Regions from separate parts of the Paraburkholderia sp. BL17N1 genome, predicted to be linked through region 3. Evidence: predicted binding sites of a transcription regulator. Region 3 holds the regulator's gene; each other region holds the start of a gene.

Evidence for each region. Region 3 encodes FNR, which switches genes on or off when oxygen is low (the NO sensors DNR and NnrR bind a similar motif). Its sites were predicted from a motif close to TTGATNNNNATCAA; they were not measured.
Region 1: a site for FNR is predicted at 1,848-1,861, ahead of cyoA (ubiquinol oxidase subunit II). Genes of this name have one in related genera too.
Region 2: a site for FNR is predicted at 1,671-1,684, ahead of nifA (nif-specific transcriptional activator NifA). Genes of this name have one in related genera too.

Annotation. Positions count from the first base shown of each region.
Region 1 is NZ_RBIW01000003.1:389,888-393,163, forward strand. It holds gene B0G82_RS37630 (hypothetical protein) at 1-159, opposite strand, end outside; partial or broken gene B0G82_RS37635 (OmpW family outer membrane protein) at 317-884, opposite strand; partial or broken gene B0G82_RS37640 (oxygen-independent coproporphyrinogen III oxidase) at 1,175-1,486, shown strand; gene cyoA (ubiquinol oxidase subunit II) at 1,963-2,859, shown strand; gene cyoB (cytochrome o ubiquinol oxidase subunit I) at 2,863-3,276, shown strand, end outside.
Region 2 is NZ_RBIW01000003.1:364,351-367,626, reverse strand. It holds gene nifA (nif-specific transcriptional activator NifA) at 1-1,562, opposite strand, end outside; gene B0G82_RS41170 (hypothetical protein) at 1,725-1,847, shown strand; partial or broken gene B0G82_RS40885 (IS5/IS1182 family transposase) at 2,523-2,846, shown strand; partial or broken gene B0G82_RS37460 (IS110 family transposase) at 2,890-3,276, opposite strand, start outside.
Region 3 is NZ_RBIW01000002.1:2,911,922-2,915,197, forward strand. It holds gene B0G82_RS32980 (DUF1488 domain-containing protein) at 176-451, shown strand; gene B0G82_RS32985 (zinc-dependent alcohol dehydrogenase family protein) at 549-1,535, shown strand; gene fnr (fumarate/nitrate reduction transcriptional regulator Fnr) at 1,617-2,405, opposite strand; gene B0G82_RS32995 (response regulator) at 2,398-2,829, opposite strand; gene B0G82_RS33000 (response regulator transcription factor) at 3,047-3,276, opposite strand, start outside.

The DNA.
Region 1 (3,276 bases), on a different contig from region 3:
GATCGGCCGCGGCGCCATGAAGGCCCTGCAGCGTGCGGCGGTCCAAGGCCAGCTCAGTAGGTTGCACACGTCGAGCGTGTGGCCGGCCATGCGCAGCAGGGCTTTCTGGCGCGCATTGCCGGAGCAGCCGGGTTTTTGTAGATGGTGATGTGGGCCCATTGCCGGGGTTCTCAGGTTTGACGCAGCAGTTGCAGGCAGTCGAGGCTGGCCGCCATGTCGATGGCAGTGAAGTCGTCTTGGTAATGCACAGCCGGATCGGCGCCCAGTCCGAGCAGCGTGCGCACTTAACAACGGAACGGAACACTCACTGCGCTCGCTAGAACTTCATCCCAACGCCTGGCCCCAGTACTAGCGGGTCGATGTCCAGTCGGCCCAACGAACTGCCGCCGACCGGGGCATCCGTGTGCATTCAGATCTTCTTGATATCCGCGTTGAGAAAGACGGTCTTCGTGATCTGCACGTCGGCGCCAGCATGCACCGCCGGACCGAAGCTGCTGCGTGACACCTCGGGTGCCTTCTGGGCCCGCGCTCAGGCCGTCGTTGTAGAAGTACGTGTAGTTGACCCCCGCGCCGACATACGGTCGGATCATGCCAGCATGGTTGAGGTGATATTGCAGCAGTGTCGGTGGTAGCACGTTCACGCCACCCAGATCGCAAAGACCAGACGTCACGTGTTGCCGCGAGGTACCGAGAATCAGCTCGACGCCGTTCGCATCGCGGATCATATAGATCAGGTTCAACTCCGGCACGAGTGCGTTATTGACACCCATGCCGAGCGACGACAACGTGCCGCTCGCGTGTACTTCCGGCTCGATCGAGATGGCACGCAAACGCACGAGTAAGTCACCGGCGTGGGTCCCGTCCGCCGGCACCGCGCCTGCCATCGTGCTTCCGTTCGCGCTTACGTCATTCGCGTATGTCCGTACTTCGAACAAACCGGTAGCGCACAGGCTTGCCACGATCATCACGGCGTTAATCATGTGCTTCATCGCTTTGCCCTTGTTGACGTATGCGGGGAATTGTCGACGCGCAAATCAGGGTGGCCCTTGCGCAGGATCAACAGGTCCCGAGCCCGAAGTCAAGATGCGACATCGGGTCACGCGTCGGAATGTCGAGATAGCGGGAGCCTTGAGGCCGGACTATTGGCCTTCACCCGCATTGACCGGTACCCAGCCGGCTGCCGGTCGAACGCGGAATTGCCCTATCGCCTGACGATGCGTTGCGTCGGGAGGTGATCATGACGCTCATGTGCAGCGTGCCGCTGAATTTCGCGGCGATCTCGCTAGCGCATCAGATCGACTTCGTCCGCTATTTCTCAAGTGAGCTTACTGCCCTGGAACCATACCGGGAGGCGGGACTGGTGAGCATCGATGGAAACGGCATCTCGATTGCCCCAAAAGGCCGGTTCTTCGTGCGCGCAGTGGCCATGGTGTTCGACGGTTATCTGGAGCGACCCTCGAGCGCGTCCTGGTCAAAACTGATCTAGCGGCACGACGGCGGTGGCTGGCGCAAACAACGCGACGGGGCGTGTTCGTCGAACTCCGAAATAGCAACGCCAGGGTGCGTATTCGCTGATCCGGATCAGATTGTCCCGCGCATCGAGAATCCTGCGAGCGTTGCATTACCCGCAAACCGCACCGTCAGCAAGGTGTTCCCCTGTTCACACGGACGCCGTAAAGTCTGTCCTTCGTTCCGCGCCACGTGCCCCGTTGCGACCCTCGATTGCCAGATCGAGGCCATCCCTCGCAGCCTGGCTCTGCTTCAGTTCAGCCATGAAGACATGGGCAATCGCCTGATTTAGCCCGCGCACTGCGTCAGTGCACCGCACCCCGCCGCTTTGTTCATCCTTGATCGGCATCAATCACAAAGCTGGCAGGTTGTTGGACCATGACGCTGCGAGTGTGATGCCGCATGCGTCAAGCGAGCTTCAGGTCAAAGCTGCCACAACCCAGATTAACTACCATGATAGACAGAAAAGCCTTAAGGAAACGGTCGATAGCCATCGTCACAACATTGAGCGCCTGTCTATCGGGATGTGATCTGACTGTGCTTGATCCAAAAGGGAGCGTGGGCGCGGCCGAGAAGTCGCTGATCGCCACCGCCACGTGGGCGATGCTGATCGTCGTGATCCCGGTGATCCTGCTGACGTTGTTCTTCGCGTGGCGCTACCGTGCGTCGAACCGTCACGCGGTCTATGCACCCAAATGGGCGCACTCGACGGCGATCGAGATCGCCGTCTGGACGATCCCCACCCTGATCATCCTGTACCTCGGTATCCTGACGTGGCGCACCACGCATGAGCTCGACCCGTACCGGCCGCTGCAGTCGAGCGTGAAGCCGATCGATGTCGAGGTGGTCGCGCTCGACTGGAAGTGGCTCTTCATCTACCCGGACCTCGGCATTGCGTCGGTGAACCAGCTCGCCGTGCCAGTCGATACGCCGGTGAATTTCCGGATCACGTCGGACTCGGTGATGAACTCATTCTTCATCCCGCAACTCGGCACTCAGGTGTATGCAATGGTCGGCATGCAGACCCGTCTGCACCTGATCGCGGATGCACCGGGAAATTTCGAAGGCATGTCCGCCAACTTCAGCGGCAAGGGATTCGCCGACATGAAATTCCGCACGCTTGCGACGAGCCCCACCGACTTCGACGCATGGGTGCGGAAGGTCAAGGCTTCGCCGGACCGCCTGAGCATGGACGAATACGCCGAAGTCGCGAAGCCGAGCGAGAAGCAGTCGGTACGCTACTTCTCATCGATCGACCAGCACCTGTTCCGCAACATCGTTGCCCGATACAACAACGGCAACGTCACGGCCTTCCGCGACGCCGCATGTCGCACACAGACCACGGAGTAAGCCATGTTTGGAAAACTCACGCCCGGCGCGATTCCGTTCGATCAGCCGATCATCATGGGCGCGGCCGCGTTCATGGCGCTCATCGTGCTGGCGGTCATCGCCACGCTCACGAAGCTCTGCCGCTGGAAGTGGCTCTGGACCGAGTGGCTGACAAGCGTCGATCACAAGAAGATCGGCATCATGTACATCATCGTCGCGGTGCTGATGCTCATGCGCGGTTTTGTCGACGCCGTAATGATGCGGCTTCAGCTCGCGATCGCGTTTCACGGCCCCGGTTACCTGCCGCCGCACCACTACGACCAGATATTCACCGCGCACGGTGTCATCATGATTTTCTTCATGGCTATGGCGCTGATGGTCGGCCTCTTCAATCTTGTCGTGCCGCTGCAGATCGGCGCGCGCGACGTCGCCTTCCCG
Region 2 (3,276 bases), on a different contig from region 3:
TTCCACAGCATCGCGGACAGACACTGGCCGTGGCAGCAGGCAAAGTCGTTTCTCACGATAGCCGGTCCCGGCGCCAGGGTCGCGCTCCGCTGCACGCAATTCTCGAGCTCGCGGACATTGCCGGGAAAACCGCAGTTCATCAACACTTCAATCGCGCTCGCATCGAAGGTCAGCGTACGGCCGTTCTCGCTGTTGAAATTCTTGAGAAACTCAACGGCGAGGAGAGGAATATCACTGCGCCTTTCACGCAACGGCGGCAGCAGCAAGGGAACCACGCTGAGGCGATAATAAAGGTCGGCGCGGAACTCGTTCCTTGCCACCGCGTCTTCCAGGTTCTTATTCGTGGCGGCAACCACGCGAACATCGACCTTGATGGTCTGGTTGCTGCCGACGCGCTCGAATTCTTGCTCCTGCAGGACGCGCAGCAGCTTTGCCTGGAACGAGGCCGAAATCTCGCCGATCTCGTCCAGAAACAGCGTCCCCTTGTCGGCGAGCTCGAAGCGCCCCTTGCGCGAATTGAAGGCGCTGGTAAAGGCACCCTTCTCATGACCGAACAATTCGGATTCCAGCACCGTCTCAGGGAGCGCCGCGCAATTGAGCTTGATGAAGGCCCGCTTGGCTCGCGGCGACAGCTCGTGAAGGGCCTTGGCGACCAGCTCCTTCCCGGTACCGGATTCGCCGCGCAACAGAACTGTGCTGTTCGATTTGGCTACCACCGCGATCTTCTCAAGCAGGCCGCGCAGCGCCGGACTGTCGCCAATGATCCCCTCGACCTGAAACTTCTTACGCTCCTGCGCAGGGTACTTGAGCTCGGACAATTGTCTTTGCAGCCCGTCCCTCCCCGCCATCAGTCGCTCGCGGTCGCTCTTGAATAAGCGATGCAGCTTCACCGTCTGCCCCACCAGGTTGGCGATCATAGTAAGCAGCCGCACGTCGCAATCGAGCCGGAAGTTCGACCCATTGTCCGGGATGCGGTCGATGGTCAGTGTGCCCACGACCTTCGCGTCGATGCGAATAGGAACGCCGATGAACGACACTCGCATGTTGTCGGAAGCACCGAGCACGCCCATGTCGGCGGCACTGAAGCCCGAATGCCCCACTACGTTCTCGGCGACGAGCGGCCTGTCCGTCGACATGATCTGGTCAATTGCCTTCTGCGGCAGGCGCATCCGGTAGCGCTCATCGCTGCCTTCGCTCCAGCCGGCGCCAACGGTAATGTCCGGTACGCCATCATCGTCGAAGAGAGAGACGATGCCGAGCCGCATCTGCACAAACGATTGCAGGAGATCGACGACGTTGGCCAACATGACTTCGAGCCGGCAGGGGGCGGTAAGTACCTTCGATATCTCCAAGATGCCGGTAAGCGCGCTCTCGTACCACTGCACAATAGGGACCGCGTGGTCCGTCTCGGACTTTGAGCTAGGCCTTTCGCGTACGGAAGCGATATGCAGCATGACGACGTCTCCGTTGTTGTGACCATCCTCTCTGTCACCTTGTTCGGATTTACGAGTATTGTGTTGCATATCATCCTCGATCTCGCGCCCTTCACGGGCTGACTTCAAGAGATAACGCCTTTTCATGGCAGGACGGTGAAACTATAGTGCCTTGATTTACTTATTTTCTCCTTTTGCGATCTCGCCGCGCAGATTCCGCCGGGAACGCGAGTTCCATTGATGTCGCTCAAAACAACTGCGATTTGTCTACTCCGGTGCAGCCGACTACAGGTGTCGTCCATCATTGATTGCTGCCTCAGTCTGATGCGCTATACCGATGACTTTGTGATCACCGGTCACTCGAAAGAGTTGCTGGAAGACGAGCTCAAGCCACTGGTCGAGGTCTTTCTGTAGGAGCGCGGACTGACGCTCTCCCCGGAAAGGACCAGGATCACGTACATCTCGCAAGGGTTCGACTTCCTCGGGCAGAACATTCGAAAATATCCAACGGCAAGCTACTCATGAAGTCACCAAAAAGAATGTTCAAGCGTTTCTGACGAAAGTGCGCACAGTCATCAAGGACAATGCATCGGCCAAACAGGTCAATCTAATCGGCCTGCTCAACCGGATCATCGATGGCTGGTCGAACTATCGTCGATACGTGGTCTCGAAAGAAGTCTACAGCGCAGTCGACACTGCCATCTGGCAGGCGTTGTGGAAGTGGTGCTGCCGGCGGCATCCGTGCAAGGGCGCACGATGGATCAGAGCGCGATACTTCCATCATGAAGGAGCGGCACTGGGTATTGGACGCGATACTGGTGGACTAACGGCAGAAGGGAACCCAGGACGATTGAGGCTACGCAAAGCATTCGTCGTGTGGACGGAGGATCGAGTGCGCGGGCCAATCTCGTCATGGTCCATCCCGTCTGCCACCAACAGATCCATCGTCGTGGTCTAACAGTAACGAACCGCCTCCCAATCGGGGGCTTTGAAAGGCTTGAGCCGTCTGTATTAAAGGGACATGCACGGTCCTGAGGGGGTCGCTATGCAGCAAATTCGTAGCGGCTACCCGACACGGCGTCAAGAGGTCTCGCAACCACGGCGAAACAAGGACTGATCGTCGGCGCACGGGCGTTCGCAGGCAACCCATACGACGGCCACACGCTGGCGGAGCAACTCGAACAGAGCTCCATTCTGTTGCAGGATCTGCCGGGTATGCCGCAACCGAAGGCCGTGCTGGTCGATCTCGGGGTTCGGGGCGTCAATACCGAAACATCATCAGTATGACTTATTCATCGCGGCAAACGGAAGACCCTGATCAGCACGCAGCGACGTTGGCTCAAGCGACGGCACGCGATCGAACCGGTCATCGGCCATGTGAAGGACGACCACGGCATGCGGCGTTGCTGGCTCTCTTAAGAAACACACCCCAAGTGTCTGATTGGGAATGAGTTCTTCAGACGGGTTGCGGTTGTTCTGTGGCGACGAGCTTCATGCCGAGCTTCTGGGCGCACTGGGATAACTGCCGAAGAACACGTTCGCGGCAGCGCTCTTCGTAGTAGTCCTGCCCTTGATCGGTGTATTTCCTCGCCCTTGGTAAGCATTGTGTAGATGAGTCGCGCGAGCTTGTGGGCGACATCGGTAATGGCCTTCGGTTTGTCCATACGCGAACACATCCGCCTGAAGTACGCGCCCAGTGCCGACTGGCTGGTGCGCAATGCCGTAGCGGCCAGACGCAGGGCCTGGGCCGCGCGGTTAGCGCAGCGCATGGTCTTGCCACTCATCACTTTGCCTCCGGTTATCCGGGTTCCTGGGCACAGCCCCAGCCAGCTCGCGAAGTGTG
Region 3 (3,276 bases):
GACCTCGGTCAACCAGGACGCAAGCCCTGAATTTGACGTATCGCGCTTAGCTCCTATGCTGATGACAGACGGGTGTCGCACAGAACGGGCGGCCCCGAGAATGCGGTGCACGACGCGTAGGCGTGCAGAAACGCTGTCCCAGCCTCCCATCCTGCGCGACGAACCAGGTGCGGACATGAAGATTTATTTTCCTGAGGAACATCCGGAGTATTGCGCGCGTGATCTCGTCGTCGCGTTTCCGGCCGAGGTGGATGGTGCGCGTGTGCAGTGCGCGATTACCGCGGAGGCGCTAGAAGATCATTTCGGCGCCGTCTCGCTGCGCGAAGACGATTTGATCGCCGCATTCAATTCCAACCGGCATCCGATCGAACACGCAGCGAGGCGACTGCTTAACGAGATCGGCGCCAAGCCGGTGCTGATGCACAGCGGCTACTTCCGCTTTTGCGAGTGAATCCCATGGGACGGCGGAGCGCACGCCTCTTTCGATGCGTCACGCCGGCAGGAAGCCGGGTATTGGTCGCTCAGGCAAGTTCGAGGAGAATCATCCTATGCGTGCGATGCTATTTGACGGCAGTACGTCGTTTTTGCGTGAGCAGGAGTTGCCAGATCCCGTGCCCGGTGCCGGCCAGATCCTGATCGATATTCATGCGTGCGGCGTGTGCCGCACCGATCTTCATCTGGTTGACCACGAACTCGAGCATCCCAAACAGCCTGTCATTCCAGGTCACGAAATCGTCGGCACGGTAGCCGGCCTCGGCGCGGGCGTGACGGGGTTCGTCCTCGGAGACCGGGTGGGCGTGCCTTGGGTTGGCCACACGTGCGGGCATTGCCGCTACTGCCTGTCGGCGCGGGAAAATCTTTGCGACGATCCCGAATTTACCGGCTATACGATCGACGGCGGTTTCGCTGAGCGCACCATTGCCGACAGCCGCTACTGCTTTCATCTGCCGGAGCAGTACACCGACATCGAGGCGGCGCCGCTGCTATGCGCCGGCCTGATCGGCTATCGCACGTTGAGCATGGCGGGCGACGCGCAGCGCATCGGCATTTACGGTTTCGGCGCCGCGGCGCATATCGTCGCGCAGGTCGCGCGTCATCAGCAGCGCACGGTGTACGCGTTCACGCGCCCGGGCGATCACGCGGCCCAGCAACTCGCGCTGCGTCTCGGCGCGGCGTGGGTGGGCAGCAGCGCGGAGGCACCGCCCGAGGAACTCGATGCGGCTTTGCTTTTCGCACCGGTCGGTGCACTCATTCCGTTAGCATTGCAAGCGGTCGCGAAAGGTGGCGTGGTGGTCTGCGGCGGGATTCACATGAGCGACGTCCCGTCGTTTCCGTACGCGTTTCTGTGGGGCGAGCGGCGCGTGGTGTCAGTCGCGAATCTGACCCGCGATGACGGGCTGGCCTTCATGCGCATTGCGGGCGAGACGCGCCTCGAAATCAAAACGACGACTTATCGGCTGACGGACGCCAATCAGGCCCTGAGCGATCTGCGCGATGGCAGGCTCACGGGTGCGGCAGTGCTCGCTGTCCGTTAGCGTGGCCGGGCCCGGCGGCCGGCATCGCCTTACGATCGCGGCGTTTGCGGCCGACGGCCGGGTCGCGAGCCGCGTCTATATTCAAACCCGCACAAGGCCTTCGTGATCGAGAATCCGGATGTCCTTGCCGTGCGTATCGAGCAGTCCGTCGCGCTGAAATTTAGAGAGCATCCGGCTGACCGTTTCGAGCTTGATTCCCAGATAGCTGCCGATTTCCTCGCGCGTCATGCGCAGGTGAAATTCCGCCGGCGAATATCCGCGCATTCTCAGGCGGTCCGACAGATTCAGCAGGAATGTCGCCACCCGCTGCTCGGCGGACATCGTGCCGAGCAACATCATCTGCGATGACTCGCGCACGATCTCGCCGCCCATCATGCGGTGCACGTGTTGCTGGACGGCTTTGACTTCGCGGCACATGGCTTCGAGAAGATGGAATGGGATGATGCAAACCTTGCTGTCTTCGAGTGCGACAGCATCGCAACTATGGTAGCCGGAGCAGACCCCGTCGAGGCCCAGCGAGTCGCCGGCGAGATGGAAGCCCGTGACCTGTTCGCGGCCGTCGCGATGCATGACAACGGTCTTGAACGAGCCCGCGCGTACGGCGTAGATGCTCTGAAACGAGTCGTTCGCACGGTAGATCGTTTCGCCCTGTTTGATGGTTCGCGACGGGCAAATAAGCGATTCGATCCTTTGCAATTCTTCGGCTGTCAGGCCGTGCGGCATGCAGATCGAGCGCATCGAGCAGGCCGTGCAGCGCAGTGCGCCCTTGCGCGGAGCGCTTGCATTTGCCGATACTTGTCCGGGGAGCGGCGATCCTTGCGGACGGGCAAGCGCGGGCGAGATGGCGGGAGATGCGGCGACGTCAGACATGGTGTGCTCCTGATTGAAAGAGGGCGTGCGTGCGATGTTCGCCAGCGATCCGTTGGATCGTGTTTCGCGCGAGATCGAATTCGCCGGTCTTGTCGAAAAAGTAGTGGGCGCCGCCTATCAGGCATGCGCGCCGAAACCAGGTGCCGCAATGGTTCGTCAGCACCATGACAACCACATGCGGCATTCTTTGTGCAAGCAACCCGAGCAACTCCAGGCCGGTGCCGCCGCTTAGATGCAACTCCGTCACGACCAGATCAGCCATGCCCGCGCCGATGCCCGCGAATGCCGCAGCAGGCTCCTCGGCTTCGCCGACGATCTCTACGCCGTCGAGTGCGCCGAGCAGCGCGGCCAGGCGGCGCCGCACCAACACGGCATCGTCGACGAGAAACACACGCAGCGCGCGGCGGTCAGGGCTTGAGTTCATGGCTCGAAGTATCGGTCGCGCTGTCTCAAAATAAAATCGGCGCCGAATGAACTTCGAGTAGGCAAGCGGGAAGGTGTGTAGGGAGTTTCCTACACGATGGTCAGGCGGATTAGGAAGATGCTGAGTGCGCTGCGTATGTGTCGAGCGACAGATCAGAGGCGCGCGTTCTCCGGGTCACAGTGCGGCGGCACCCGCAAGCGGACGGCTGCGAAGGCGCTCAGATGTCGTCCTCTTCGTCGCCGACCAGTTTGTGGCGCATCGCATAGCGCACCAGCGCCGCTTCGTGCGGCATCTGCATTTTTTCGAGGATGCGCGTCTTGTACGTGCTGACGGTCTTGCTGCTCACACACAGTTCGGCCGCGATCTCGGTGATCGTTTGACCGGCTGCAATACGCTTCAGGACGTCGAATTCCCGATCCGACAGCCGTTGATGCGGCAGCAGATCGG